Regions from separate parts of the Paraburkholderia sp. J8-2 genome, predicted to be linked through region 4. Evidence: predicted binding sites of a transcription regulator. Region 4 holds the regulator's gene; each other region holds the start of a gene.
What was found. Region 4 encodes HrcA, which represses chaperone genes, less so after heat shock. Its sites were predicted from a motif close to TTAGCACTCNNNNNNNNNGAGTGCTAA; they were not measured.
Positions count from the first base shown of each region.

Region 1: a site for HrcA is predicted at 6,464-6,490, ahead of groES (co-chaperone GroES). Genes of this name have one in related genera too.
Region 2: a site for HrcA is predicted at 2,274-2,300, ahead of groES (co-chaperone GroES). Genes of this name have one in related genera too.
Region 3: a site for HrcA is predicted at 899-925, ahead of rpoH (RNA polymerase sigma factor RpoH). Genes of this name have one in related genera too.

Region 1 is NZ_CAJMZA010000011.1:734-8,476, reverse strand. It holds gene U5A52_RS23050 (hypothetical protein) at 1-931, opposite strand, end outside; gene U5A52_RS23045 (rubredoxin) at 1,184-1,354, opposite strand; partial or broken gene U5A52_RS23040 (RNA-guided endonuclease InsQ/TnpB family protein) at 1,506-2,729, opposite strand; gene tnpA (IS200/IS605 family transposase) at 2,779-3,207, shown strand; gene U5A52_RS23030 (hydroxymethylpyrimidine/phosphomethylpyrimidine kinase) at 3,401-4,246, shown strand; gene groL (chaperonin GroEL) at 4,396-6,036, opposite strand; gene groES (co-chaperone GroES) at 6,081-6,371, opposite strand; gene U5A52_RS23015 (hypothetical protein) at 7,249-7,743, shown strand, end outside.
Region 2 is NZ_CAJMZA010000019.1:72,823-80,565, forward strand. It holds gene U5A52_RS29905 (family 2A encapsulin nanocompartment shell protein) at 1-60, shown strand, start outside; gene U5A52_RS29910 (family 2A encapsulin nanocompartment cargo protein cysteine desulfurase) at 35-2,056, shown strand; gene groES (co-chaperone GroES) at 2,333-2,623, shown strand; gene groL (chaperonin GroEL) at 2,646-4,280, shown strand; gene U5A52_RS29925 (sulfonate ABC transporter substrate-binding protein) at 4,346-5,380, opposite strand; gene U5A52_RS29930 (GntR family transcriptional regulator) at 5,633-6,376, shown strand; gene U5A52_RS29935 (ABC transporter ATP-binding protein) at 6,430-7,116, shown strand; gene U5A52_RS29940 (ABC transporter permease) at 7,158-7,743, shown strand, end outside.
Region 3 is NZ_CAJMZA010000002.1:375,210-382,952, reverse strand. It holds gene rpoH (RNA polymerase sigma factor RpoH) at 1-843, opposite strand, end outside; gene U5A52_RS06975 (nuclear transport factor 2 family protein) at 1,422-1,805, shown strand; gene leuA (2-isopropylmalate synthase) at 1,946-3,592, opposite strand; gene ybiB (DNA-binding protein YbiB) at 4,176-5,138, opposite strand; gene U5A52_RS06960 (fumarylacetoacetate hydrolase family protein) at 5,427-6,125, shown strand; gene maiA (maleylacetoacetate isomerase) at 6,170-6,817, shown strand; gene ftsY (signal recognition particle-docking protein FtsY) at 6,915-7,743, opposite strand, start outside.
Region 4 is NZ_CAJMZA010000002.1:131,112-138,854, forward strand. It holds gene dnaK (molecular chaperone DnaK) at 1-813, opposite strand, end outside; gene grpE (nucleotide exchange factor GrpE) at 1,054-1,644, opposite strand; gene U5A52_RS05895 (RNA-binding S4 domain-containing protein) at 2,196-2,603, opposite strand; gene hemH (ferrochelatase) at 2,641-3,708, opposite strand; gene hrcA (heat-inducible transcriptional repressor HrcA) at 3,942-4,961, opposite strand; gene U5A52_RS05910 (NAD kinase) at 5,195-6,106, shown strand; gene recN (DNA repair protein RecN) at 6,224-7,743, shown strand, end outside.

The DNA of each region.
Region 1 (7,743 bases), on a different contig from region 4:
AGCCGTAGTCATGCAGCAGATCGACGTCGGCAGTGTCTTCCGCGGCGGCCCCGAAGAGCGCGTAATCGCGCCACAGCAACGCGAGCGTGGAGCGCACGAGCGTTTGTGGCGCGAAGCGCAGGCCGCGCGCGTGCTCCCCGATCAGCAGATTGCAGCGTGCGTAAAGACGCCGCACACCTTCCTCTCCCCACGACGCCACGCCCCGCCGCAGCGCGCGTGCGCACGCAGCAGCAAGACGCCAGAAGTCGTACGGATCGGCGCTCGAGAGCTCGGCCATGCAGGCGTCCATCTCGTCGAACGCCGCGAGCGCGAGCGCATCGGCCGCGCGGCTGCCGTTGCCGGGCTGCGACTTCAGCGCAAGCAGGAGCGCCTGCTCGAAGCGCGCGCGCACCTGGCCAAATCGCTGCGCCGGCTGCGGATGCAGCGAAGCGGGCGCGAGCGGCCGGCCCAGCAGCGCGATGTCCTCGTAGGCGAGCGCAACACCCGGCATGTGCTCCGCGAGCGCAGCCACGAGCGCGTGCTGCCGCGCGAAAAGCGCGGGCGAGCACGCCAGTTCGCGCAGATTGCGACGCTCGAGCGCAGCGACGAGATCTTGCAGTGCCTCGCTGAACAAGGCGCGCATTTCAGCGTCCTTCGCTTCCTCGGGCGCATGGAGCGGCCGCGCGGGCAGGCCCGGAGGCGGCGCTACGGGCACCGGCGCGGCAAGCGCGAGCGGGGAAGCGAGGAGCAGCGTGTCGGCGAAGCGCGCGGCGGCGAGCCAGCCGGCGTCGTGCAGCGTGCGGGAAGCCTGGCGCAGCGGCCGGGCAACGTCACGCTGCGCTTCAAGCGCGGCGAGCGCCTGGGCGAGCGCGCCGTGCGCGAACGGCACCGTGCCGCCGCGCGGATTCGGCAACGCTTCGAACCGCACATCAGAGCTTGAAGGATGACTCATAGGGCAGCGCCGAAAACGTTAGCGGGCCGACCAGGCGGGCGATCTCGACCAAAACGTCGACACAAGCATCGACAACCGTGGCGGCAAGCGCAAATACGGTGCCAGCCGTCGCGACATCGCGAGCCGCACCGCACTCGACACACTTCTGGAATCTGCAGCCAGACTGCGCACCGGCCCTCGCCCGTTACCTGCGAAACGCGTGAGAAACACGTCGGTAGCGCGCGAGAACCACGCGCAGCCGCGAGCGTGGTCTCAGATCTGGACCATCTCGAAGTCTTCCTTGCGCGCGCCGCACTCAGGGCAGGTCCAGTTGATCGGGACATCCTCCCAGCGCGTGCCGGGGGCAATGCCTTCGTCTGGCAAACCGGCTTCTTCGTCGTAAATCCAGCCGCAGATCAGGCACATCCAGCTTCTATATTCCATTCTTATGCCGCGTCGAAAAGTCCGAAACCAGTCGGAAAAAAATCGGGGAAACGAGAGCCATGATGGTACCTTGTTGCCGTTTCCATGCCTAGCAAGAGGAAATCTGGCCTGCACGGGTTGACATCCTTCCCGGCCCGAAGGCAGAGAATTCCTACGGTGCTTCGGCCGCGATAGCCTGAGTCACTTCGGCGGGTTCCTGCTTCGACGGGCGGCCCGACTGCGCCATCCCTCCACAGGCAATAACGGCATGGCCTGCCGCTAAAACATTGATAGCACCGACGTGATCGGCGTTTGCTTCGTGTCCGCACTTGATACAGGCGAACAGCGCCTGAGCCTTGCGGTTTTCGGCCGAAATATGGCCGCAGCAGGGGCAAGTCCTGCTGGTGTTCTTCGGATTGACGGCGATGAAATAGCCGCCGCGCCATGCCGTTTTGTACTCTAGCTAGCGACGGAATTCGCCCCAGCCTTGATCCATGATGGACTTGTTGAGTCCAGACTTGGTGCGGACATTGCGTCCCGGCGCTTCTGCGCTGCCCGATGCTGACTTGGACATATTGCGCACCTGCAAATCCTCTACTGCGACCATCGCGTGGTTTTTGCTGATCGTGTTCGATGCTTTGTGCAGGAAGTCGTTTCGCGCGTTTGCGATGCGCGCGTGAATCTTCTGGACGCGGGCTTTCGCCTTCTTCCAGTTGCTGCTGCCTTTGACCTTGCGCGCCATGCGGCGCTGATACTTCGCGAGACGTTGCTCGTGTTTCTTGAAACTGTTGAGCGGCACGATATACGTGCCGTCGCTCATTGTTGCAAAGCGCGCGATACCCACGTCAATACCGATGGCGGGGCCATGCGGAACTGGCACTTCTACTTCGCGCGCCGTGAGGATAGACACGTACCACTTGCTAGCGCGCAGCAGCACCGTTGCACTGCGGACTTCGCCGACCACGTCGCGGCTGTTGCGGTAGCGAATCCAGCCGAGCTTTGGAACCTTGATGCGCCCGTTCTCGGAATCAACGGAAATCTGCTTCTTGTCAGGGTACAGGAAACCATCGCCCATCTCCTTGCGCTTGAAGCGCGGGAAGGCGGCGCGGCCTTCGAAGAAGTTTTTATATGCGCGCTCGAGATTCTTGAGCGCATGCTGCTGCGCATGGACCGGGGTTTCTGAGAGCCACGGCGTATCCGCACTGTTGCGCCATTCGGTGAGGTGCTTCGCCATCCGCACGTAGCCGATGAACTTCTCGCCAGCCTTGTGGTTTTCCTGCTGCAACGCCAGCGCCTTGTTATAGACGAAGCGACACGCGCCCGCGAACTGGCGCAGCTTGCGCGCTTGCTCGCCGGTCGGCATGAGTTCGAATTTGAAGGCTTGGACTCGTTGCATGGCGCGCATTATAGTAGTTTGGCCTTCCAAACCAACGCAAGAGGAATTTATGGGGCGTCCACGCAGTACATACGCGGAATTGAGGCATGGAAGACATTGCGTATTTTCGATGCATGTTCACTTGGTCTTCGTAACCAAATACCGGCGCGACGTATTCACTAAGGCGATCCTTGATGACATGCGGATCGTGTTCGCCAACGTGTGCCGCGACTTCGAAGCCAAGCTAGTGGAATTTGACGGCGAAGACGATCATGTACATTTATTGGTGAATTACCCGCCGAAGGTGGCTGTGTCCGCGCTCGTGAACAGCCTGAAAGGCGTTTCCAGCCGCATGATTCGCCAGAAGAACTATCCGAGTATCCAGCACAAGCTGTGCGGCGGAGCGCTTTGGTCGCCGTCATACTTCGCCGGTAGTTGCGGCGGCGCCCCGATCGCGGTCGTGCGTCAGTACATAGAACAGCAGCGGACGCAGCACTAAGGCCCACTAGAAGGACGCCGTTGGCGTCCTCGCTATTCTTTCCCACCGCGGGCGGCTCGTGCGACGCGAAATAATCCTCGCGCGCGCCGTGGTCATCCGTCCCCCGGATTCATCGATAAGCCGCATAATTGCAGCATTCTCTTATGACGGCGCGGTACACCGCGCCCGAAGTCCAATCCATCTCGCCACGTTCATGCCCAGCGACACCCCTCCCATCGTCCTCACCTTCGGCCTTTCCGACCCGACAGGCGGCGGCGGACTCCAGGCTGACCTGCTCACGCTCGCCAGCATGGGTTGCCACGGCGTCACCGCGTTGACCGGCTACACGGTGCGCGACTCCGCGGGCTGCGACGAAGTGACCGGCCTCGATCCGGAAACCGTCGCCACCCAGGCGCGCATGCTGCTCGAAGACATGCCCATCGCGGCGTTCAAGGTTGGAGCGGGCGCGCGCGCCGAAGTCGTGAGCGCGATCGCCGAAGTGGTCGCCGACTACGACGACGTGCCGCTCATCCTCGCTCCCGACTTCACGCTCGACGACGAACACGTGCTCGCCGCCGACGAACTGCGCGAAGCCATGGCTGACCTGCTCGTGCCGCAAACCACGCTGCTTGTTGCCGATTCCGCAACGCTCATCGCGCTCGCGCAGCCGGACGGCGACGCGGAAGCGCCCAGCGTCGACGCGGCTATCGCGCACCTGCTCGCCACGGGCTGCGAGTACATCCTGGCAATGGAAACGGGCACGCATCGCGTGGTCAACACGCTGTATTGCGAAGACGGCCAGCTGCGCCAGGATCTGTGGGACCGCTCCACGCAGCCGATGATGGGCGTGACCGACACGCTCGGCGCCGCCATTGCCGCACTGCTCGCGAACGGCCAGGAACCGCCCGAGGCCGTGCGTGAGGCGCAGGAATATGTGTATCAGGCCGTGCAGAGTGCGTTCAGGCCGGGCATGGGGGCGTGGCTGCCCGACCGCTTCTTCTGGGCGCGCAGTAACGACTCGGACGCGGACGAAGCCTCGCCCGGCGAAGCGAAGCAATAACGCTCGCGGCGCGGCGGCGCGTGCACCACGCGCAAACCGTACAGACGAAAAAAAACCCGCATCGCTGCGGGTTTTTTCTTTCCGGGCTGGGGAAACACACCTCGCGGCGTGTCCCCCGCACTTCGATGTAATTTCGGCGCAAGCCGTAATTACATGTCCATGCCCATGCCACCCATGCCGCCGGGCATGCCGCCAGCCATCGGAGCATCTTCCTTCGGCACTTCAGCAACAGCTGCGTCCGTCGTCAGGAGCAGGCCAGCAACCGAAGCTGCGTTTTGCAGCGCGGTGCGCGTGACCTTCGTCGGGTCGACCACGCCGGCTTCAACCATGTCGACGTATTCGCCGGTCGCTGCGTTGTAGCCGTAGTTGCCCGAACCAGCGGCAACCGCTGCCACGACCACCGACGCTTCTTCGCCACCGTTCGTGACGATCTGGCGCAGCGGCTCTTCCATGGCGCGCAGGACGATCTTGATACCGGCGTCCTGGTCAGCGTTGGCGCCCTTCACGTTGGCGATTGCCGTACGTGCACGGATCAGCGCAACGCCGCCGCCCGGGACGATGCCTTCTTCAACGGCAGCGCGGGTTGCGTGCAGCGCGTCTTCCACGCGTGCCTTCTTTTCCTTCATTTCGACTTCGGTCGCAGCGCCGACCTTGATCACTGCCACGCCGCCTGCCAGCTTGGCAACGCGCTCTTGCAGCTTTTCACGGTCGTAGTCCGACGTCGCTTCTTCGATTTGCGTGCGGATTTGCTTCACGCGCGCTTCGATGTTCACGGCTTCGCCAGCGCCGTCGATGATCGTCGTGTTTTCCTTGCCCACTTCGATGCGCTTCGCTTGACCGAGTTCGTTCAGCGTTGCCTTTTCGAGCGTGAGGCCGGTTTCTTCCGCGATGACTTGACCGCCGGTCAGGATCGCGATGTCTTCCAGCATGGCCTTGCGACGGTCGCCGAAGCCCGGAGCCTTGACAGCAACGGTCTTCAGGATGCCGCGGATGTTGTTGACGACCAGCGTGGCCAGTGCCTCGCCTTCGACGTCTTCAGCGATGATCAGCAGCGGACGGCCAGCCTTCGCGACTTGTTCCAGAACCGGCAGCAGATCGCGGATGTTCGAGATCTTCTTGTCGAACAGCAGGACGAACGGGCTTTCCAGCACGGCGACTTGCTTGTCCGGGTTGTTGATGAAGTACGGCGAGAGGTAGCCGCGGTCGAACTGCATACCTTCGACGACTTCCAGCTCGTCTTGCAGCGACTTGCCGTCTTCGACGGTGATGACGCCTTCCTTGCCGACCTTGTCCATCGCTTCAGCGATACGGTCGCCGATCGACGTGTCGCTGTTTGCCGAGATCGAGCCGACTTGAGCGATTTCCTTGTTGGTCGTGCAGGGCTTGCTGACCTTGCGCAGCTCTTCGATTGCTGCTGCGACGGCCTTGTCGATGCCGCGCTTCAGGTCCATCGGGTTCATGCCCGATGCGACGTACTTCATGCCTTCGCGGACGATCGACTGGGCCAGAACCGTAGCCGTCGTCGTGCCGTCACCGGCGTTGTCGCTGGTCTTGGACGCGACTTCCTTGACCATTTGCGCGCCCATGTTCTGGAGCTTGTCCTTGAGCTCGATTTCCTTTGCGACCGAGACACCGTCCTTGGTGACCGTCGGGCCGCCGAACGAGCGCTCGAGCACCACGTTGCGGCCCTTCGGACCCAGCGTGACCTTCACTGCGTTGGCGAGAATGTTCACGCCTTCAACCATCTTGGAACGGGCGGAATCGCCGAACACGACGTCTTTAGCTGCCATCTTCTAACTCCTTGAATTCTTGAATAGTGAGCGGTGGAATGAACTTACTTGTTCACCACGGCCATGATGTCTTCTTCGCGCATCACGAGCAGTTCGTTGCCATCGACCTTGACGGTCTGGCCAGCGTACTTGCCGAACAGGACGCGATCGCCGACCTTCACGTCGAGCGCGATCAGGGCGCCCTTGTCGTCGCGCTTGCCCGGGCCGATGGCCAGGACTTCGCCTTGATCCGGCTTTTCTGCCGCTGCGTCCGGGATCACGATGCCCGAAGCGGTCTTGGTTTCTTGATCCAGGCGCTTGACGATCACGCGATCATGCAAAGGACGAAGGTTCATGGATGTTCCTCTGTTGATTGGGACTTGAAGAGACTCAAGAAAACCTGGCTGCCGACAACCGCCAGCCAGAGATGTTTATGCACCGAGCGTTGTTAGCACTCTCATGCGGTGAGTGCTAATTATATGGACGGGTGGTGACAAATTCAAGAAGGGGCGGAATGGGGAATCATCGCTGCCATCCATTCGACCCTAAAGACACTCTTGCTCATTCCAGTTGCGGCTATCGGCTGGCGGCTTTGCGTGCCATATCAGAATATTTTTCAATTAAAACAATTAGATAGACAGACACGACGCTCGGCTCGACACGTAACCGCATCGATCTGAACGCAACTGCGTCGAGTAACCGGGCCCCGGTCCGCCGGGTCATCCGGGACGCCTCTCGGGGAAATCCCCAACCTTGTGCAACCCACAAAGTCGGTCGATTCGAGGGCCAGAGTGCTGCATGCACAGAACGCCAAGCCGCGTCGGATCTGACGTAAGTCCGATTGTTCGGCGCACAACGGATATGTGCGGTAGCCAACACCGGCAAATAACGGATGAATGGAAAATCACTCATATGATCTTTCGAGCGGCTGCGCCGGTTCAGGCACCGCCGCTCTCCTGCGCATGCAGATCGTGGGTTCCGCGAGGCTTCGCCGATCGCTTCAACGACGATCCTGAACATGCCGAAATGGCGTCGCCATGACGGTGGAACGACAGCATGTCCGCTCAGACGACTGGTAACCAGAGTATCCCCACACCGTGCAAGCACTGTGGCGGAGTGCTCTACCTGCACGTCGATCTCTGCCCTTACTGCGGCACGGATCGCCCGCTCGACGCGGCTGCACCCGCGCGCCCGAAAGCCACGTTAGCAGTCGTTGGTTCCGCAGCCGCCCCTATGCGTGCCGTCGCACAGGTATCGCTTGCCGGCGCGGCCGCATCCAATCGCCCATCGGTGCAGGCCGACTATCTGCATAACTACCAACTCGAGGAACAGCGGCCGTTCTGGCACACGGGTAAAGGGCGCTTCGCGAAGGGCGTATTGCTCGCCTGGCTCATTGTCGCAATCGCATACGCTGCGTTTCTGCTGTACAGCGCCAGGCATCGGCAGGAAAGAGAAGTACGCGCCACGCGTGCAAGCTTCGCGGAGCAAAGCTTGCCAAACGCAAATGCTGCACTTGCGCGTGACGCGAACAATGAAGAAGCGCACGAGATACCGCGCGGCGGCGCGCTGGCGCAGCAACGCCGCGATAACGCGCTGCAAAACGCGGACCGATGTGCCGAGCAACGCGCATGGGATTGCGTGCGAGAACAGGCCTCAGAGGCGCTCGCGATTGACCCGGGCAGCCAGCACGCGCGATCGCTGATGGAGCGCGCCATCCGGGCGACGGGC
Region 2 (7,743 bases), on a different contig from region 4:
GCTGTCCTCGATGACGTGGAGATCGGCAAGTACCATGACTATCCAGACACCTACCGCTAATCCCGCGGCATTGCCGCAAGCGGCAGGGCGCGCGCCGCTGCCGGGTGGTCTGCCGGACCCCGCTACGCTCGCGCGGCTCGCCAACGAGTTCTTCAACTCGCTGCCGGGCAGCGCGGGCGCGCCCGAAGTCGCGGCGGGCAGCGGCGCGGTTGGCGGCGTGCCGTCGGCGTTGCCCGCGGCCGCGCCGATACTCGCCTCGGTCAGCAATCCGGCGCCCGCGGGCTCGCCGCTCGCGGGACCGGCCGGCACAGGCACGGGTGTGCCGGGTTTCTCGCCGCCGCAGGGCAAGGTGCCGGGCGCGAATCTCGCGCCTTCCGCACCGACTCACGTGCTCTCGCTCGGCAACCGCGCACCGGCGCTCGCACCGCATGCGGCGGCGGCAAACGGCCTGCCGGACAATGCTGTCTCGATCGCGCCCGCGCTGGAGCCGCGCGTGGGCGGCGCGCTGCTCGGCGTGCCGCAGGCGTATGCGCCGGAGGAGCCGGTTCCGGTCGCAGTTGCGCCCAGCGAGCGCTCGCCGTTCTATTTCACGCAAGCGGACACGCACGGCTGGCGCCGGGAGGGGCAGGAGATCGAGGTGCCTTCGCGAGGCCTTGCCGCACCAGAGACATTCGGACTGCCAGGCGAAGACGCGCTGCGTGAACTGCTCGCGCTCAATCGACGGGACACCAATGGCCAGGATGGGCCTGCGCGATATTTCCTCGACGCAAGCGAGGACGTCGCGCCCGGCACACGCACTGGCAGCGCCGCACAGGGCGACCTGCTGCGCGGCGCGCATCCGCCCTTCGACGTCAACGCCGTACGCCGCGACTTCCCGATCCTGCAGGAGCGGGTGAACGGCAAACAGCTGATCTGGTTCGACAACGCCGCCACGACGCACAAGCCTCAGGCCGTGATCGATCGTCTCGCGTACTTCTATGCGCACGAGAACTCGAACATTCACCGCGCCGCGCATGCTCTGGCCGCGCGCGCGACCGACGCCTACGAGCATGCCCGCAAAACGGTGCAGCGCTTCATCGGCGCTGCGTCGCCCGAGGAGATCGTGTTCGTGCGCGGCACGACCGAGGCGATCAATCTGATCGCCAAGAGCTGGGGCGTGCAGAACGTCGGCGAAGGCGACGAGATCATCGTCTCGCACCTGGAGCATCACGCGAATATCGTGCCGTGGCAGCAGCTCGCGGCGCTCAAGGGGGCGAAGCTGCGCGTGATTCCCGTCGACGATTCGGGCCAGGTGTTGCTCGACGAGTATCGCAAGCTGCTCAACGACCGCACGAAGATCGTTGCGGTGACGCAGGTCTCGAACGCGCTCGGGACCGTGGTGCCGGTGCGGGAGATCGTGGAACTCGCACATCGCGCGGGCGCGAGAGCGCTCGTCGACGGCGCCCAGTCGATCTCGCACATGCGCGTGGACGTGCAGGCGCTCGACGCCGACTTCTTCGTGTTTTCCGGCCACAAGATTTACGGTCCGACCGGCATTGGCGTCGTGTACGGCAAACGCGAGGTGCTTGAAGCCATGCCGCCGTGGCAAGGCGGCGGCAACATGATTCAGGACGTCACGTTCGAAAAGACGGTGTTTCATGGTGCACCCGCGCGCTTCGAAGCGGGCACGGGCAATATCGCGGATGCAGTGGGTCTCGGCGCGGCGCTCGACTACGTGAGCCGTATCGGCATCGAGAATATCGCCCGGTATGAGCACGACTTGCTTGCGTACGCAACGAGCGTGCTCGCGCCGGTGCCGGGCGTGCGTCTCGTCGGTACGGCGCGCGACAAGGCGAGCGTGCTCTCGTTCGTGCTGAAGGGGTATACGACCGAGGAGGTGGGGCAGGCGTTGAGCCGGGAAGGCATTGCCGTACGCGCCGGGCACCACTGTGCGCAGCCGATCTTGCGGCGTTTCGGTCTCGAAGCGAGCGTGCGGCCTTCGCTTGCGTTCTACAACACCTGTGACGAGGTCGATGCGCTGGTGTCTGTCGTGCGTGCTCTGGCGCCACGTCAATAACAAAACGCGGGGCGCATGCGCCCCGCGTTTTCTCTTTGTTGCGCGGCTTGACCGGTGCTCGCGCAACCATCGCCTCCATCCCCTTCATCCCCTTCATCGCCGCGCTATCGAACCGCGAGTCGCGTCACCGCGATATCCATAGGCGCGTTCGCGAGATATCCATCTGCCAATTCGTTATTGGAGCGCCGCTCGCGCGCTTTCTATACTGGGCTTTCCATCAGCACTCGCATGTGGCGAGTGCCAATCTCATCGAGAACACCCCGGAGAAAGCCGCCCATGAGCCTGCGCCCCTTGCACGATCGCGTGATCGTCAAACGACTCGACCAGGAAACCCGCACCGCGTCGGGCATCGTCATTCCCGATAGCGCCGCGGAAAAGCCCGATCAGGGCGAGGTGCTCGCCGTGGGTCCGGGCCGTCGCGACAACGACGGCCGCCGCATTGCGCCGGACCTGAACGTGGGCGACCGCGTGCTGTTCGGCAAGTACGCGGGGCAAACCGTGAAAGTCGATGGGAACGAGCTGCTCGTACTGCGCGAAGAAGACATCGTCGCAGTCGTGAATCAATAACGGAACCTGAGAGACCATCACTATGGCAACCAAAGACATCGTATTCGGCGACCTCGCCCGCACCAAACTCATTGAAGGCGTGAACCTGCTCGCCGACGCCGTAAAGGTCACGCTCGGCCCGAAGGGGCGTAACGTCGTGCTGGAACGCAGCTTCGGCGCACCCGTCGTGACCAAGGACGGCGTGTCGGTCGCGAAGGAAATCGAGCTGGCCGACAAGCTGCAGAACATCGGCGCGCAGATCGTCAAGGAAGTCGCCTCGAAAACCAGCGACGCGGCTGGCGACGGCACCACGACGGCCACGGTGCTGGCTCAAGCCATCGTGCGCGAGGGCCAGAAGTACGTGGCCGCCGGGCTCAACCCGCTCGATTTGAAGCGCGGCATCGACAAGGCCGTGCTGGCGGCCGTGGAGGAGCTGAAGAAGATCAGCAAGCCCACGACCACGAGCAAGGAGATCGCACAGGTCGCGACCATCTCGGCCAATGGCGAGGAGTCGATCGGCCAGCGCATTGCCGAGGCGATCGACCGGGTGGGCAAGGAAGGCGTGATCACGGTGGAAGACGGCAAGTCGCTCGCCGACGAACTCGACGTCGTGGAAGGCCTGCAGTTCGACCGCGGCTATCTCTCGCCGTACTTCATCAACAATCCCGACAAGCAGATCGCGGAACTCGAAAACCCGTTCATTCTGCTGCACGACAAGAAGATCTCGAACATTCGCGACTTGCTGCCGGTGCTCGAACAGGTCGCGAAAGCGGGCCGGCCGCTCTTGCTCATTGCCGAGGACATCGAGGGCGAAGCGCTCGCCACGCTCGTCGTCAACAACATTCGCGGCGTACTCAAGACGGTTGCCGTGAAGGCCCCCGGCTTTGGCGACCGCCGCAAGGCACTGCTCGAAGATATCGCGATTCTCACCGGTGGCCAGGTGATCGCGGAGGAAACGGGCCTCACGCTGGAGAAGGCCACGCTGCAGGAGCTGGGACAGGCCAAGCGCATCGAGGTGGGCAAGGAGAGCACGACCGTGATCGACGGCGCGGGCGAAGCGGCCGGCATCGAAGCGCGCGTGAAGCAGATTCGCGCGCAGATCGAGGAAGCCACGTCCGACTACGATCGCGAGAAGCTCCAGGAGCGCGTGGCGAAGCTCGCGGGCGGCGTGGCGGTGATCAAGGTGGGCGGCGCGACCGAGATCGAAGTGAAGGAAAAGAAGGACCGCGTGGACGACGCGCTGCACGCCACGCGCGCGGCCGTGGAAGAGGGCATCGTGCCGGGCGGCGGCGTCGCGCTGATCCGTGTGCGCCAGGCGATTCTCGACGTGAAGGGCAACAACGCCGACCAGACAGCGGGCGTGAAAATCGTGCTGCGCGCGCTGGAGGAGCCGCTGCGCCAGATCGTCACGAATGCGGGCGAAGAGGCGAGCGTCGTGGCGGCGCGTGTCGCGGAAGGCTCCGGCAACTTCGGCTACGACGCAGCCACAGGCGAATACGGCGACCTCGTCGAGAAGGGCGTGCTCGACCCGACCAAGGTCACGCGCACGGCGCTGCAAAACGCGGCTTCGGTGGCGGGCCTTTTGCTCACGACCGACGCGACCGTGCACGAAGCGCCCAAAGCCGGAGCTGCGACGGCGCCGGCCGGCGGTCCTGGCGGTGCGGACTTGGGTTTCTGAAGCGCGCTGCACGCGCCATGCGCCCGGACCGCTGCACATGGCGGCGGTTCGTGGCGCAGGCGCGTTCAGGCCGAGCGCCAGCGCGCGTCGGCCACGACGAGCTTCTTCGGAATGAGCTTGAGACCGGAGAAGGTGTCGGCGATCTGCTGCTGGTAGGCGAGCGTGGCGGCATCGATGGGCTGCACGCCATATCCCGCACGCTTGAGCGCGACTTCGAGCGTCGGCGCATCGAGCCCCACGAGAGGTGAAAGCTGCGTGGCCACGGCGGGCACATTGTCGCGCGCCCACGTGTCCACCGCGCCGATCTCGTCGAGCAGCGCGTGGATGATCGGCGCGTGCGCATTCGCGAAGCCGCGGCTCGCAATGTAGTACTGCGTATTGCGCACGAGGCTCTCACCGTTTGCGATCGAGCGCGCGTTCGCCTGGCGTTCGATGGCCGCGAGGTACGGGTCCCAGATCACCCATGCATCGACGCTGCGGCTCGTGAATGCGGCGCGCGCATCGGCGGGCGCGAGATAGATTGGCTGAATCTCTTCGTACTTCAGGTTGGCCTTCTCGAGCGCTTTGACGAGCAGATAATGCACGTTCGAGCCCTTGTTCAGCGCCACGCGCTTGCCGCGCAGGTCGGCGCTCGTACGGATCGGCGAGTCCTGGTGCACGACGATAGCCTCGCCCTGCGCAGCGGGCGGTTCGCTCGCGATATAGACAAAGTCCACGCCACCGGCCTGCGCGAAAATGGGCGGCGTTTCCCCAACCGTGCCGACATCCACCGCGCCCGCGGCCAGCCCTTCCAGCAACTGCGGGCCGCCCGGGAACTCCAGCCACTGCACCGAGAATCCGAGCGGCGCCAGCCGCTTTTCGAGGGTGCCGCGTGCCTTTAGCACGACGAAGTTGCCGTACTTCTGAAACCCGATGCGCAGCACCCTGGCGTCTTGTGCGCGCGCCGCGCCGCTTTGCAGCGCCAGCGCGGCCGCGCCCGCAAGGCCCGTTACGCCCGTTACACCGCGCAGGGCGGCGCCGGTCGCGGCGAGCGACGCGAGCTTGATCAGTGCCCGTCGCGGGCGGTTTGCAGCGGGGTCGTCATGCTTGTCGATCGACATGTCTCTTGTGCCTTAATGGAAATACGCTGAAACGGCCGCGCGTGCGCGGCAAAGCGCCTCTCACCTTAGTCCGTTTCGTCGCCGGCACAACCAAGATATTGTCAGATGCTTATCTCTGAGCCGCTCACGATATCTCGATTGCACACATCATTCGTCGGTTTTATTCGTTATCAACGCGCCCCTGCACGACTACGATGCTTGCATGAAAGCCTCAAGAACGAATTGTGAGCAGCTCACGAAGGCGAGTGCGAGATGAACGAAACTGGCATTGCATCCGGCCAGCCGGAACAGAGCGACCTGCCGGCGCTGCGCGGTGAGGACGCCTACTGGCGAATCCGCCGCGATGTGCTGTCGTGCCGCTTCATGCCTGGCGCGACTCTCACGGAAAGCCAGTTGATGGAGCACTACGGGATCGGCAAAAGCACGTGCCGCGTCGCGCTCGTGCGGCTCGTTCACGAAGGGTTCATTCGCGCCATGCCGCGCCAGGGCTACCGCGTCGCGCCGATCACGTTGCGCGACGTCGAAGAGGTCTTCGCCCTGCGCGTGCAACTGGAGCCGCTCGCGGCGCGCCTTGCATGCGGGCGTGTCGACGTCGCGCTGCTGCGCAAGCTGGAAGCGGCTTGCCGCGTGCCTTACCCCGAGCGTGAGCTCTCCGATCAGATCGACGACTTTCTCGACGCGAACCGCGAGTTCCATCTCGCGATCGCCCAGGCAAGCGGCAACGTACGCCTGCACCACACGCTAGCCAACCTGATGGACGAGATGTCGCGCCTCGTCGCGCTCGGCTTCGGCGTGCAGGGCACCAAGCCGGAAATCCGTCACGACCATAATTCGATGATCGACGCATTCGAGACCAACGACGCACGGCGCGCGGAAACGATCGCCCGCCGGCACATCGAAACGTTCCGCGACATGACGATGGAGAAGGTCTACGCGAGTTTGTCCAGCTCGGGCGCGTCGCTGCCCGTGTATACCGTTGCGGAGTTGAGACGGTGACGACAGCGGCCATTTCGGTGCGGGGCATCGGTAAATATTTCGGATCACTAAGCGTGCTGGACGATATCCGGTTCGACGTCGGGCAGGGCGAGATCGTGGCGCTGCTCGGCGCCTCGGGCTGCGGCAAGAGCACGCTGCTCAATATCGTCGCGGGCCTGGCCGGGGCCGATTCGGGCGAACTGTGGCTGCACGGCGAGCGCGTCGCGCCTGGCAATGGGCGGCAGTCGCTTTCGTACATGTTTCAGGAAGACCGGCTGCTGCCGTGGTGCACGGTGCGAGCCAACGCGGAGTTCGCGCTCGAATCGGCCCGCCCGCGCCTTGCGGCCCGTGAGCGGCGCGAGCGTGCGGCGGCCGTGCTCGACATGGTGGGTCTCGCTGCGTTTGCCGAACACCACCCGCATCAACTATCGGGCGGCATGCGCAGTCGCGTGGCGCTCGCGCGCAGCCTTGTGAGCGAGCCGGGCATCTTGCTGATGGACGAGCCTTTCTCGAAGCTCGACCCGCAAACGCGCGCGCAGATGCACGCCGAGGTGCTGCGGCTGCGCGCGCTGCGCCCGACCACGATCCTCTTCGTCACGCACGACGTGGAGGAGGCCATCGTACTCGCCGACCGCGTGATCGTGCTGGCGCCGCGCCCCGGCCGCGTGCGCGAGATCGTGCCCGTCAATCTGCCGCGCCCGCGAAGCGCGACCGACGCCGAAGTCGCGGAAGCGATCCGCCGTCTTCGCCTGCTGGTATGAGCCTGATGCCATCCACTACTGCACGCCGCCAGGGCCCTTCGATGCCTGCCTTGCTGTCCCGTTCCTTCGTTTCGCTCGCCGCGCAGCGCGTGGCGCTCGTGGCCCTGCTCGTGGGGGTCTGGTGGATGGCGGCGCGGCGCATGCCTGCCTTCGTGATGCCAGGCCCCGGGCAGGTCGCGCACGCGCTCGTTGCGTTGCTGCACTCGCCCTCGTTTTTCCGCGATCTCGGCGCGACGCTCTACCGCGTGCTGGCGGGCTTCGCGCTCGCGGCCGCGGTGGGTGCGCCGCTCGGCGTGGCCCTTGGCGCAAGCCCGCGCGCGGCGCGTTTTTTCGAGCCGTTGCTGGCGATCGTGAACACAGTCTCGTCGGCGATCTGGGCTGTGTTCGCGATCATCTGGTTCGGCATTTCGAACGCAACGACGATATTCGTCGTCTTCATGACCGCCATGCCGCTGGTCCTGACCAACGTATGGCAGGGCGCGCTGACCGTCGACACGCAGCACGTCGAACTCGCGCGAAGCCTGCGTTTTTCGCCCGCGCAGATCATGCGCAAGATCTACTTGCCGACCATCCTGCCGCACTTTTTCGCGGGCGCGCGGCTCGCATTCGGCTTCGGCTGGCGCGTCT
Region 3 (7,743 bases), 240 kb from region 4:
CAGTTCGTGCAGCGTCGAGCCGCCCGAACCGTCGTCGTCGACGTTGAGCCAGCGCGCCTCGATGATGCGGCGGCTGCGCGCGTCGAGCGCTTCCAGCGCGCTCGCAATGCCGTCGGACTGCAGGCGGTCGCGCGAACGTGCGGCCAGCACGGCGCTCGGCTCGTTATGCGAGTCGGCGAGCCAGGCGATCGGGGCGTACGACTCCTCGCCGTCCTCGGTCTGGCCTTCTAGCGCAATGTCGGCACCCGACAGACGCGTTTCCATCTCCACGACTTCTTCGCGCTTCACGTTCAGTTCCTGCGCGAGGCCGTCGATTTCCTCCGGCGTGAACGACTGCAGGCCCTGCTTGTGGCTGCGCAGGTTGAAGAACAACTTGCGCTGCGCCTTGGTCGTGGCGACCTTCACCATGCGCCAGTTGCGCAGGATGTATTCGTGGATCTCAGCCTTGATCCAGTGCATCGCGTACGACACGAGCCGCACGTTCTGCTCGGGGTCGAAGCGCTTCACGGCCTTCATCAGACCGATGTTGCCTTCCTGGATCAGGTCGGCGTGCGGCAGGCCGTAGCCGAGATAATTACGCGCAATCGACACGACGAGGCGCAGGTGCGACAGCACCAGGCGGCGCGCACCTTCAAGATTGTTTTGCTCGCGAAACTCGGTCGCGAACTGACGCTCTTCCTGGGGCGTCAGCATCGGGATCCGGTTCACGGCTTGAATATAGGCGTCGATGTTGCCCAGCTGGCCGGGCAACAGGGAAGCATTCGCGAGCGCCAATGAGCCCCCGGCCTTGGCCGACGACGGGCTCAGCGTACTCGGAAGGGTCATGGTCATTGCGTTGCTCACGTAGCGAACTCCTCAGGAATCTTGCAAAAGTCAGACACCGACTCCACGGTGGATGTTAGCACTCTGAATCACCGAGTGCTAATACTTGGAGTCTGTAGGGGCTTCAAGGTTCCTTGATTCCTATCGAAATGGTTGTATCGATAGATTACACTAAACGCCGGCGATCAAGCGGGGCGGGGCCTCGCGCCCGGCGCAGGCCAGCGCAAAGGGCAGGCCGAAGGAACACTCTAGAACGGGACAGCAGTCCGGCGCGGAGGCGCGGGAGATAAAGGGTTGAATCAAGGGGCTCTCGACGGAGCCGCGCAGCGCTCGGACTTTGCCACAGAATCTGATGAATAGACATCGGACGAAGCTGAAAGTGCTGCGCTGCGACATCAGGGCGCGGCTGCGGGGACGCGGCTGCCGCCATGCGCGGTTTTCACCGGACGCGTGGCTTATGCGCCATACATGGGGGCGTTGTCTTTGATCGCAAGTATCCTTGCGTGAAATCCTGGTATAAATTTCAGCCAGACATATGCGGAAAATCTTCGGCGTGGGGCTGCGCTCAGGCGCGGGCCGGCGCGCAAGGGGCTTGAGCGATGGCGGCAAAACTAATCGATGCGATTCGCGGACTTGAGCGCGAGCGCTTTCGCGCGATGGTTGATGGCGACGGCACGTCGCTGGACCAGTTGCTGTCCGATCACGCGACCTTCGTCCACACCAACGGCAAACGCGAGACCAAGCAGCAGTTCATCGATGCGATCACGGCGGGCCGCCGCCGCTACCGCCAGATCGAGATCCAGTCGCAGGACGTGCTTCAAGCCGGAAACGAGGCCTGCGTGGTCTCCGGCCGCGTGCTGATCGAGATGGAAGCGAACAACGGTGCGCTGCTCTTTCCGATTGCCTACACGGCGATCCAGACACAGGAGGGTGGTCACTGGCGTCTGCTCGCATGGCAGGCGACGCGTTGCGCGATCGAGTGACGACCGGTAAGTCCACTCGCTTGAACGCCGCTTAGGCGCTTCAGGCGCACGCCGGCGGCCCGTTTTGCCGCCGGCGCTCAACATGCCGCCGATTTCCCTGCTTGACTTCAAACTGCTTGTGTTGCCGCGCGCGGTGGGCGTCAGGCCGCCACGCGCTGGTCTACCGGCGTCCAGGCCGCACGATTCACTGCGCTGACCACTGCCGCCACGCTCGCATGAACAGCGTCGTCGCCCACGCCCACGCCGTGGCGCAGCGGCTGGCCACCCACACGCGCACCGACGAATACGGCGGTGCCACCCTGCGCCGTGCGCTCGCTCTCGAACGAGGTGATTTCGATACGCTCGCCCGCCATTGCCGCGATTGCGGCGGCCACGGCTTGCGCATGCGCCTCATCGGCGCTCACGGCAGCCGGCATGGCCACGTCGCGGCCTTCCCAGCGCACACGGCCTGAACCCACGTTGGCGGCCGGCCCGCGCGTTTCGAAGTACTCACGCGCGAACAGCGCGCAGACGGCATCGCCCGTGATTTCCTCGCCCGACGTATCGGCGACGGTCTGCACGGCGTGGCTGAACTCGATCTGCACGCGGCGCGGCGGTGTGAAGCCCATGCCGCGCTCGAGCAGATATGTCGCGCCGCCCTTGCCCGACTGGCTGTTCACGCGGATCACCGCGTCATAGCTGCGGCCGAGATCGGCGGGATCGATCGGGAGATAGGGCACTTCCCAGACCGCGTCGGGCCGTTGCTGCGCGAAGCCCTTGCGGATCGCGTCCTGGTGCGAGCCCGAGAACGCCGTGAACACGAGGTCGCCTGCATACGGATGGCGCGGGTGCACGGGCAGCTGGTTGCAGCGCTCGACCACGCGGCGCACGGCGTCGACATCGGAGAAGTCGAGGCCCGGGTCGATGCCCTGGGTGTAGAGGTTCATCGCGAGCGTGACGAGATCGACGTTGCCGGTGCGTTCGCCATTGCCGAACAGGCAGCCTTCGATGCGATCCGCGCCCGCGAGCAGCGCCATTTCGGCGGCGGCCACCGCCGTGCCGCGGTCGTTATGCGGATGTACCGAGAGAACGATGCTGTCGCGGTACGCGAGGTTGCGGTCCATCCACTCGATCTGGTCGGCGTAGACGTTGGGCATCGCCGCTTCGACGGTCGCCGGGAGATTCACGATCATCTTGTGATCGCGCGTGGGGCGCCACGTCTGGGCCACCGCATCGCACACTTCGCGCGCGAAGGTCAGCTCGGTCATGCTGAACGTTTCGGGCGAATACTGGTAAATCCAGTGCGTTTGCGGGTTCTTGTCGGCGTGTTCGCGGATAATGCGCGTGCCTTCGACCGCGAGCGCCTTGACTTCTTCCTTCGACTGGCCGAACACGATCTTGCGAAACGACGGGCAGATCGCGTTGTAAAGGTGGACGATCGCGCGCGGCACGCCTTCGAGCGCTTCGAACGTGCGGGCGATCAATTCTTCGCGCGACTGCACGAGCACTTCGATCGTCACGTCCTCGGGAATGCGCTTTTCCTCGATCAGCTTGCGCACGAAATCGAAGTCGGTCTGCGAGGCCGACGGAAAGCCGACTTCGATTTCCTTGAAGCCGATCGCGACGAGCATCTCGAAGAACTCGGTCTTCTGCTCGATGCTCATCGGCTCGATCAGCGACTGGTTGCCGTCGCGCAGGTCGGTACTCATCCAGATCGGCGCGCGTTCGACGGTGCGCGTCGGCCATTTACGGCCGTTCAAGCGGATGGCGGGGAAGGGGCGGTACTTCTCGGCGGGATTACGCAACATGACGAGCCTCGTTCTTCGTGTTGTCGTATGCGATGGCGGTCGGCAGCGGGCGGCTGGCGGGCTGGCGACGGAGCACGATGCGCGAAACTTCATGCGTACGGGCGGCAACCGCGGACGCGAAGAAGACGGCCACGGTGACGGCGGTAGCCGGCGCGGCGACAGCGGACGTAAACGATGCCCATGCAACGTGCATTTTGACCTCGCGACTCGTCCGGACGGTAAGCGGACGAATGCAGACGACAGGTTGTAGAGATACAGCGGATTTGGGGTACTGCGAGAACTGCTTTGGGAGGACCGCGGTGACCGGAGAGGGGGTCGTTGCGGCGCTACACCAGCTTTAGGCTAGGCGTAGCGATAGGGCCGATAGTCGGCCGAGGGTAATTCGGAGGGTGTTCGGGTAGGAACGCATTCGTCCAATGTAAAACAGGGCCGACGAGTGTGTCAACAACGAATTTGCAGATTGAGCGCGCGACGATGCGTGAAGATGGCCGACGAAGCGCGCCGATGCGCTTTTGCTCGTTGCGCGGATCGCCCGCTCCGCACGGCTTTCAGCGGATTGGGCGATGTGCTTTGGGTTCGAACGTTAGCGCTTCGCGATGCGCTTGATCGTCTCGATCTGGCGCGCGATGGCGTCGGGCACCGGTGCTTCGCCACGCAGCACCGCTTCGATCCATGCCGCCGTAGTGGGCGCGTCGCGACCTTCCGGAAGATCGATTTCGGGCGCGCCAGGCGATGAACGCTCCGGCTCGATCAGCGTCTCGCAGATGCCGTCGTGCAACCAGTCGACCTGCACCTGGCGGCGCGTGTCCGCCACGGCTTCGCCCTCGGTGCCGCGCGCGAGCAGCGCACCGCCCACGGCGGCTTCCGGATGCGCCGCAAAGAGGGCGCTCAGGCTTTCGCGGTACGGCGGGTGCGTGTAGTTCACGAGGCGCAGGCCCGGCTCGGCGAACGGTTGCAGCAGCTTCACGAGCGTATGCGTGGAATTGCGCACGCCCATGCGCCGGCGCAGCGAGAGCAGCCGCGCGAGTTTGGGCGCGAGCGTTTCGATCGATGAAAACGCCACGCGGCTCGACGCCAGTTGCGCTTCGATGTCGGCGTGATCGTGGGTCTCGGGCCGGTTCAGCGCCGCGAAGATTTCCGCGCTCGTCACGCGGCCAGGGTCCGTGGTGACGCCGTGCACGAGCGTTGGCACGCCTTCGCGCGCGAGCAGCAGGGCGAGCAGCGGCACGAGGTTCGGTTGTTTGCGCGCGCCGTTGTAGCTTGGGATCGACACGGGCCGATAGTCGCCTGCCGGCACCGCGAGCGGTGCGAACGAGGCGTGTGCGGCGCGCAGCATGGCAGACAGTTCATCGGCGGTTTCGCCCTTGAGACGGTAGGCGAGCAGCACGGCGCCTAGCTCCAACTCGGGCACGCGTCCGTCGAGCATCGCGGCGTAGAGCGCGTGCGTGTCTTCGGACGAGAGCGAGCGAGCGCCGTTTGGTCCGCGGCCGATCTCCTTGATGAAGCGGGCGCACGGGAAGATGTCGGTGGAGTCGGCGGTGGTCATGGGCAAGCGTGGTTCGTTCGACGGCGTGCGGCGCGCCGCCGTCGTATTGAAATGGGGGATGCGAGAAGTATCGCACGAGCACCCCATGCCTCGCCGGCCATGCCAGCGCCCGCTTCTGGTCAGCCCCCTCCGCGAAGGCTGCTTGAAGGCTTCGCCGCGCGTGCTCACCGTCGCGCGTTACACTCGCGATTGCTCTGGCGTGCAAGCCGCGCCTCACGCCTTACACGCCCTAAAGATCTACAGGCCCGCGTGCCTCGCGCACGCTCCATCACAAAGACGGAGAACTTCATGACGTACGTAATCGAACCGGCGGCGCTCGCCTCGGTGCCGGTGGCCGGCAGCGACTCGCGTTTCCCCGTGCGGCGCATCTACTGCGTTGGCCGCAACTACGAAGCGCATGCGCGCGAGATGGGCCACGATCCGAACCGTGAACCGCCGTTCTTCTTCTCCAAACCCGCCGACGCCGTGCTCTACGTCGCGCCCGGTTCGACCGCCGAGTTTCCGTATCCCGCGCAATCGAAGAACGTGCACTTCGAGATGGAACTGGTCGCGGCGATCGGCAAGGGCGGCAAGGATATTCCGGTCGCCAGCGCGCTCGACCATGTCTACGGCTACGCGCTCGGGCTCGACATGACGCGCCGCGACTTGCAGGCTGAAGCGAAGAAGCTCGGTCGTCCGTGGGATACGGCCAAGGGCTTCGATCATTCGGCGCCCATCGGCCCGATTCATCCGGTTTCGAAGATCGGCCAGCTCGAGAAGGGAGAAATCTGGCTCGCGGTCAACGGCGAGGAAAAGCAGCGCTCGGACATCTCGCAGATGATCTGGCCGGTTGCCGACACGATCGCGTTCCTTTCGACGCTGTTCGAGCTGAAGGCCGGTGACCTGATCTATACGGGTACGCCCGAGGGCGTGGGCGCCGTCGTGAAGGGCGACCTGATGACGGGCGGTGTGGCAGGCATCGGCGAATTCGCCGTGCGGGCCGTCTGAGCGGCGCCGTCCGCATCAGGATTCAAGAGGAGCAAGAGAGGAGCATGAAGCTTTACAGCTATTTCCGCAGTTCGGCATCATATCGAGTGCGTATTGCGCTGAATCTGAAGAACCTGTCGTACGAGTACGTGCCGGTCCATCTCGTGCGCGATGGCGGCGAGCAGCTCAAGCCCGCCTATCGCCAGGTCAATCCCGACGCGATCGTGCCGGCGTTCGTCGACGACGAAGGGCACACGCTGCAGCAGTCGCTCGCGATCATCGAGTATCTGGAGGAGACGCATCCCGAGCCGCCGCTGCTGCCGAAGTTGCCCGCCGATCGTGCGCACGTTCGCTCGCTTGCGCTGCAGGTGGCGTGCGAGATTCACCCGGTGGACAACCTGCGCGTGCTGAAGTACCTCAAGCACACCGTTGGCGCGGACGACGCGACGAAAGACGCGTGGTACCGCCACTGGATCGAGGCGGGCTTCGAGACGTTGGAACAGCGGCTCGCCAGCGATCCGCGCACCGGCAAGCTCTCGTTTGGCGACACGCCCACCGTTGCCGATCTTTGCATCGTGCCGCAGGTCTACAACGCGAACCGGTTCAAGATCGACACGACGCGCTACCCGACCATTCAGCGCATCAACGACTACGCGCTCACGCTCGACGCGTTCGCACGCGCCGCGCCGGGCGTGCAGCCGGATTCGGAGTGAGCGTCTGACCGGCGTACGTCGGTTGCGCCAATGAAAAAGGGCGTCGTTCGTGAGAACGACGCCCTTTGTGTATCTAAATCCACTTAAACGCGCGCTTTTAGCTGCCAAGCAGCGCGTCGGCGAATTCCTCGGCCACGAACGGCTGCAGGTCTTCGACCTTCTCGCCCACGCCGATGAAATACACGGGAATCGGGCGTTGCCGCGCGATCGCAGCGAGAATGCCGCCCTTGGCGGTGCCGTCGAGCTTCGTCACGATGAGGCCGGTGAGGCCGAGCGCGTCGTCGAACGCCTTGACCTGCGCGAGCGCGTTCTGGCCCGTGTTCGCGTCGATCACGAGCAGCACCTCGTGCGGCGCACCGTCGAACGCCTTGCCGATCACGCGCTTGACCTTCTTCAGCTCGTCCATCAGATGCAATTGCGTCGGCAGGCGGCCCGCGGTGTCGGCCATCACCACGTCGATGCGGCGCGCGCGCGCGGCGCTCACGGCGTCGAAGATCACCGCGGCCGGATCGCCGCTTTCCTGCTGCACGACCGTCACGTTGTTACGCTGGCCCCAGATGGCGAGCTGTTCGCGTGCGGCGGCGCGGAAGGTGTCGCCCGCGGCGAGCAGCACGCTTTGGTCGAAGCTCTGCAGATGCTTCGCCAGCTTGCCGATGCTGGTGGTCTTGCCCGCGCCATTCACGCCCGCGATCATCATCACGAGCGGCTGGGCGCGACCGAGCATGAGCGACTTTTCGAGCGGCTTGAGCAAGTCGATCAGCAGCTCGCGCAGGGCGTCCTTCACCTGTTGCGCTTCGGTCAGCCGCTCGGCGCGCACTTTCTGGCGCAGCGTTTCGAGCAGATATTCGGTGGCGTCGACGCCCGCATCCGACATCAGCAGCGCGGTTTCGAGCTCCTCGTATAGGTCGTCGTCGATCTTCGCGTTG
Region 4 (7,743 bases):
CTTGGCCTTTTCCGCAGCTTCCTTCAGGCGTTGCAGCGCGAGCACGTCCTTCGAGAGGTCGACGCCCTGCTCTTTCTTGAACTCGCCGATGATGTAATCGATGATGCGCTGGTCGAAGTCTTCGCCGCCGAGGAACGTGTCGCCGTTGGTCGAGAGCACTTCGAACTGCATTTCGCCGTCAACGTCCGCGATTTCGATGATCGAGATGTCGAACGTGCCGCCGCCGAGGTCGAACACGGCGATCTTGCGGTCGCCCTTTTCGGCCTTGTCCAGACCGAACGCGAGCGCGGCTGCCGTCGGTTCGTTGATGATGCGCTTGACTTCCAGACCGGCGATACGGCCGGCGTCCTTGGTTGCCTGACGCTGGCTGTCGTTGAAGTACGCGGGAACCGTGATCACGGCTTCGGTGACCGGCTCGCCGAGGTAGTCTTCAGCGGTCTTCTTCATCTTGCGCAGCACTTCAGCCGAAACCTGCGACGGCGCGAGCTTCGAGCCATGCGCTTCGACCCATGCGTCGCCGTTGTCGTGCTTGACGATCTTGTAGGGCATCAGGCCGATGTCCTTCTGCACTTCCTTCTCTTCGAAGCGGCGGCCGATCAGGCGCTTGACTGCATACAGCGTGTTGCGCGGGTTGGTGACCGACTGGCGCTTGGCCGGCGCGCCGACCAGCACTTCGTTGTCGTCCATGTAGGCGATGATCGACGGCGTCGTACGAGCGCCTTCCGAGTTCTCGATCACCTTGACCTGATTGCCTTCCATCAGCGCCACGCACGAGTTGGTGGTGCCGAGGTCGATACCGATGATTTTGCCCATTTTTCTCAAATCTCCAGATTTTGATCGCTGTGCGGACGCCGCTTTCGCGCTGCGCAGGTAACTGCATGCTCGAGCCGCGTTTTCCCTTGTGCGCGGCTGGCGTCCACTTCAATACGGAACTGCTGCCCAAATAAGTGCCGTTACGGCGATTTCAAGAGGTTTGGGCTATGCGTTCCATCATTTTTTTCAATTGCGGGGCCCTTTTGCTGCCTTCAGGCCGTCGCATTTATTACGTTTCCCTTACTTCGGTGCCGAAACGGTCACGAGCGCCGGACGCAGCACGCGGTCGGCGATCACATAGCCCTTTTGCAGCACGCTGACCACCGTGTTCGCTTCTTGCTCGGACGGCACCATCGAGATGGCCTGGTGACGGTGCGGGTCGAACTTCTCGCCAACGGGGTTGATGGCGAGGACACGGCCCTTCTCGAGCGCGCCGGTCAGCTGCTTGAGCGTGAGCTCGACGCCTTCGTTGACCTTGGCGAGGTCGTCCGAGTTATGAGCGAGCGCGGCTTCGAGGCTGTCCATGACCGGCAGCAGATGTTCGGCGAAGTTTTCGATGGCGAACTTGTGCGCCTTGGCGACGTCTTCCTGCGCGCGGCGGCGGACGTTCTCCGTCTCGGCCTTGGCCCGCACGAACGCGTCCTGCAATTCGGCGACCTTAGCCTGCGCTTCGGCCAGCGCGGCCTCGGCAAGGGCCGCGGCGTTCTGGTCCACGCCGCCTTGGGCTGCCTGCTCGGCCGCCTCAGCCGCTTGCGGCTGGGCTGCTGCTTGCGACGCCTCGTCCGCGGGCGTGGGGTTCTGGCTCGTCGGGTTCTCTTGCGTGTTTTCCATGTCGCTGAACGTCGTTGAATAGTGAAAAAGGGAACAAAGCGTCGGGCGCCGTTTCGCGGCCCTCCCTGCTACACCGGCGACCGTTGCGCCGGCGCGACATTGGCTTTGTACATTGCGACAGCACATGGGTGCCGGATCGCTTGTTTCAAGAGGCTCCCGCGGCTTTTTTATACAGAGATCAAAGCCGCGAAACTGCCTGTAACAATCATTACTGCACCGCCGCAAAAATGAAATTGAGTACGGGACATCCCTGACCTACACTCAGGAACAGGTGCTGCTCACGGCGCGTTTACCCTGAGCCTGGCACCGCACCGAATGGGCCTGCGGTCAGCAAATTTGTTTAGCGGCTTCGCTGCACATAAAAACGCTAACCGGGCCCCGAAACTGGCCGTTTTGCCGCGATCCCAAGGGGAGTACCGTGAAACTGACCTTTGCCATATCGGTGGTCGCGCTGGTACTCATCGCCGGAACTACGACCATCTGCATGTCGGGCGCCGTGAACGAAAACACGACGGAATACGGGGGCGTGCACGCTACGATGGAAGCGCTGTTCAACCCTCACGCGAAAATTTGTCGATAGTACGGCGGTCGCGCTTGGTCGGCCTGCCTTGCAACACGGCAGCCGGTTCGCGAAAGAGCCGGCGCCGCTCCTGCTCCGCCGCGCGCCTCTCGCGCCCGGCCTCGGTTTCCGCGTAAAGCGTTTGCGCGATGCTGGCCGGGCCGCGCACCTCGCAAATTCCCAGCACCTGCACTTCCCACACCACGTGATCGATCTCGATTTCGACGAGGTCGCCCACGCGCACGTCCTTCGATGCCTTCACGGCGTCGCCGCCAATGCGCACGTGCCCCTTGCCTACGGCGTCCGAGGCGAGCGAGCGCGTCTTGAAGAAGCGCGCCGCCCATAGCCATTTGTCGATGCGCAGCCGCGCGCCAGGTTCAGTCGAAATCTTGTAGTTCATCAGAGGCTTTCCGCAATGCGCCGCTCAATCTGCAGGGTCACGCCACCGCACCGGCCGGCGCCGCGGCCTGCACCGGCCAGCCCTGCAGGTGTTGCGCAACAATTTCGCCCAGCGCCGCGATCCACGCGTGCGAAGCGTTCAGGCACGGGATGCGATGGAATTCCTTGCCGCCGCCGTGCAGGAATTCGTCGCGCACTTCCATGCCGATTTCCTCGATGGTTTCAAGGCAATCCGCCGTGAAACCGGGGCAGAACACGTCGGCGCGGCGCACGCCGCCGGCGCCCAGTTCCCGCAGCGTGGGCGCCGTGTACGGCTGCAGCCACTGCGCACGCCCGAAGCGCGACTGGAAGGTCACCCGGCATTCGATCGGCGTCAGCTCCAGCGCGTGCATGAGTAGCGCGGCCGTTTGCTGGCACTGGTCGTGGTACGGGTCGCCCAGATCGAGCGTGCGGCTCGGCACGCCGTGAAAGCTCAGCACGAGGCGGTCGCCCGCCGCGAAATTGGGCTTGCCGTGCGCATGCCAGTACTGATGCACCTGGGCCGCGAGCGCCGCGATATACGCCGGATGGTCGTGGTAGCCACGCACCGTGCGAACTTCCGGCTGGTTGCGCATGCGGCGCAGCGCGACGAAGGCCGCGTCGAACGCCGTGGCCGTGGTCGACGCCGAATACTGCGGATACATCGGCACGAGCAGGATGCGTTCCGCGCCCGCCAGCTTGAGCTGGTTCAGCATCGCCGGGATGTCGGGCGTGCCGTAGCGCATCGCGTAATCGACGAGGACCGTGTAGTCGTTGATCTGCAGCAGATGGCGCAGGCCCTCGGTCTGCTTTTGCGTGTGCACGCGCAGCGGCGAGCCCTCGGGCGTCCAGACCGCCGCGTACTTCTTCGCCGACGAACGGCCGCGAAACGGCAGGATCAACGCGCGCAGGATGACCTGCCAGATCGGGGCCGGAATCTCGACCACGCGCGGATCGGACAGAAACTGCGCGAGATAGCGGCGCACGGCGCGCGGCGTGGGCGCGTCCGGCGTACCCAGGTTGATGAGCAGCACGGCGACGCGATGCGCCGCGGCGGACTGCGAAGGCCGCTCCAGGTCGAAACGCATAGGCGATCAGTGGCGCCGCGCGAGTGCGCAGCAACGGTTACACGAAACAATCATTATAGCGGGCGGTCCTGGCGGCCCAAACCGGCCCGCGCCGGTCGCCGTGCGTTGTCAGGGGTTGCCTGAGTTTGCCTGGCATTGGCCATTCGGCCGATGGCGCGCGGCAAGCGTTTCGGGGATGATCTTCGGAAAGACAGGTGTGCCTGATAGCCGATGCAGCGGGCCGGTGGCGGCGCTCAGTTCTGGCTGAGCGTGAGCGAGAGCAGGCGCGCGGTGATATCGACGATCGGAATCACCCGGTTGTACGCCATGCGCGTCGGCCCGATCACGCCGAGCGTACCGACGATCTTGCCGTTCACCTCGTAGGGCGCCGTCACCACGCTCATTTCCTCGATCGGCACGAGTTGGGACTCGCCGCCAATGAAAATCTGCACGCCCTGCGCGTGGCTCGAGACGTCGAGCAGCTGCAGGAGGCTGGTTTTCTGGTCGAACACGTCGAAGAGCTTGCGCAGGCGCGCCATGTCCGACGAAAGATCGGCCACTTCGAGCAGGTTGCGTTCGCCGGAAATGAGCAAGGTGTCACCGCTTTCGGGCTCTTCGGTGCTCGCGGTCACGGCCGCGTGCATGAGCGAGGTCATGTCGCCGCGCAGCGCGTCGATTTCCTCGCGCAGGCGGCGGCGCACCTCGTCGAACGACAGGCCAGCGAAGTGCGCGTTGATGTAATTCGAAGCTTCGACGAGCTCGGAAGGCGAGAAGTCGCGCTGCGTCGCCATGATGCGGTTCTGCACATCGCCTTCGGGCGTCACGATGATCAGCAGGATGCGCTTGTCGGACAGGCGCATGAACTCGATCTGCTTGAACACGTGGCTGCGCCGGGGCGTCAGCACCACGCCCGCGAACTGCGAGAGGTTCGAGAGCACGCTGGCGGCGGCCGCCACCACCTTCTGCGGCTCGCCGGGGCGTAGCGTGGTCTTCACCGCGCGCGTCACCGCGTCGTCGTCGGAGCCGGGCTCGACGGTGAGCATGGTGTCGACGAACAGGCGATACCCGCGCGGCGTGGGCACACGCCCCGCCGACGTATGCGGGCTGGACACGAGACCCAGCTCCTCGAGGTCAGACATGACGTTGCGGATCGTCGCCGGGCTCAATTCCAGGCCGGAATAGCGCGACAGCGTGCGCGAGCCGACCGGCTGACCTTCGGCGATGTAGCGCTCGATCAGCGTTTTGAGGAGGGTTTGTGCGCGAGGATCTAGCATGACTCAAAATTTTAGCCTAACGGCGGGTTGGCCGCGAGTGCGCCGCCAGACCGGGCCTGGCGGGCGTACCTTCGGCTCGGGGTGCGGCGCCCCGGTACTTCGCGCGATAGCTCGCGCCTTGTCATCGCCGTGTCACCGGCGGCGGGCTGGAAGGCGCGGCGCGCAAGGCCCGGCGGGCCTGTCCCGGTCTGCGCCAGGTTCTTTTCGCGACGTGACTATGGTGTAATGCCGGCATGCAGATCCAGAAGATCCAGAGCCAGTTCAAGACTGTTGCGCTCGTTGGGCGCAGCAATACGCCAGGCATCGCCGAGCCGCTGATGGCGCTCGCCCAGACCATTTCGAAGCGCGGCTTCGAGGTCGTGTTCGAAGCGCAGACCGCAGAGGAAATCGGCACGCAAGGCTATCCCGCGCTGCAACCCGCCGAGATCGGGGCGCGCGCGGACGTGGCTGTCGTGCTCGGCGGCGACGGCACGATGCTCGGCATCGGCCGCCAGCTCGCGCCGTACCGCACGCCGCTCATCGGCATCAACCATGGGCGGCTGGGCTTCATTACCGACATCGCGTTCTCCGAGATGCAGGAAGTCGTGCCGCAACTGCTCGCGGGCTCGTTCGAGCGCGAGGAGCGTTCGCTGCTGGAGTCGCGCATCACGCGCGACGGCGACCCGATCTACCACGCGCTAGCCTTCAACGACGTGGTCGTGAACCGCAGCGGCTTTTCCGGCATGGCCGAGCTGCGCGTGAACGTGGATGGCCGCTTCATGTACAACCAGCGCTCGGACGGTTTGATCGTCGCGACGCCCACCGGCTCGACCGCTTACGCGCTCTCGTCGCAGGGGCCGATCCTGCATCCGCAGCTGCAAGGCATCGTGCTCGTGCCGATCGCGCCGCACGCGCTCTCGAACCGCCCGATCGTGCTGCCCGACGACTCCAAGGTGAGCATCCAGATCGTGGCGGGGCGCGACGTCAACGTGAACTTCGACATGCAATCGTTCACGGCACTCGAACTGAACGACGTGATCGAGGTGCGCCGCTCGCGCCACACGGTGCCCTTCCTGCACCCGGTCGGCTATAGCTACTTCCGCACGCTGCGCAAGAAACTGCACTGGAACGAGCACCCCTCGCTGCAGGGCGATCCGGAGGACTAAACCCGCGTCTTCGCGTGAAGCGCGCGTGGTCGTTGCCACGCAGTTGCCATGCAGTTGCCACGCCGCCAGCAGTCCCACGGTAACCCAAGCCAACCAAAACAAGCAGAACCAGACGCCATGCTTCGCCATCTTTCGATTCGCGACTTCGTGATCGTCGCGGCGCTCGACCTCGAATTCGACAGCGGCTTCACCGTGTTTTCCGGCGAGACGGGCGCGGGCAAGTCGATCCTGATCGACGCCCTCGCGCTCACGCTCGGCACGCGCGCCGACGCGAGCGTCGTGCGCACGGGCGAGAGCCGCGCCGACATCACCGCCGAGTTCGATGTGCCGCCGCACGCAGCGCTTTGGCTCGACGAGCAAGCACTCGCGAACGGGGACGGCGAGCAGACCGTCATGATGCGCCGCGTGGTGGATAGCGGCGGGCGCTCGCGCGCCTTCATCAACGGGACGCCCGCGACGCTCGCGCAGTTGCGCGAACTGGGCGAAATGCTCGTGGACATCCACGGCCAGCATGCGCACCAGCTGCTCATGCGCCCCGACGCACAGCGCGAACTGTTCGACACGCACGCAGGCCTCACGGATCTCGCCGCAACCGTCACGAGTGCGTGGCGCGACGCACGCGATGCACGTCTCGCGCTGCAAAGCGCCATGTCGCGCGACCGCGAATTGCAGCTCGAGCGCGAGCGCCTTGCGTGGCAGCTCGCCGAACTCGACAAGCTCGCGCCGCAGCCGGGCGAATGGGAAGAAGTGAACGCGGAACACGTGCGGCTTTCGAACTCGGCCAACCTGATCGAAGGCGTGCAAGGCGCGCTCGTGGCGCTGTCCGAATCCGACGAGGCGATGCTCTCGCAGCTGAACTCGATCGTCTCGAAGCTGCGAAGTCTCGCCGAGGTCGACGCCGAACTCAACGACGCGCTCGCAGCGCTCGAACCGGCCGCGATCCAGATCCAGGAAGCGGCGTACTCGCTCTCGCACTACGCGCAGCGTCTCGATCTCGATCCGCAACATCTCGCGCAGGTTGAACGGCGCCTCGACGCGCTGCATTCGACGGCGCGCAAGTTCCGCCTCCCGGCAGAAACGCTGCCCGAGGAACACGCGGCACGCCGCCAGCAGCTAGCGGCGCTCGACGCCGCGGCCGATCTCGACGGCCTGCGCGCCGCCGAGCAGAAGGCGCAGGAAGCGTATCTCGTACAGGCACGCCAGCTTTCGAAGGCGCGCGCCAAGGCGGCGAAGGCGCTCGGCGCGGCGGTCACGCAGGGCATGCAGGAACTGTCGATGGCGGGCGGCAGCTTCGAAGTCGCGCTCGTGGCGCTTGGCAACAGTTCGACTGGCGAGCCGATCGGCGGCGCGCACGGTCTGGAGCAGATCGAATTCCGCGTGGCGGGCCATGCCGGCGTGCCGCTGCGCCCGCTCGCGAAGATCGCCTCAGGCGGCGAACTCGCGCGCATCAGCCTCGCGCTCGCCGTGATCGCGAGCGCGGCGAGCCCCACGCCCACACTGATCTTCGACGAAGTCGATACGGGCATTGGCGGCGGCGTGGCCGAAGTGGTCGGGCGTTTGCTGCACCAGCTCGGGCGCGCGCGCCAGGTGCTGTGCGTCACGCACTTGCCGCAGGTCGCGGCGCGCGGCGATCACCA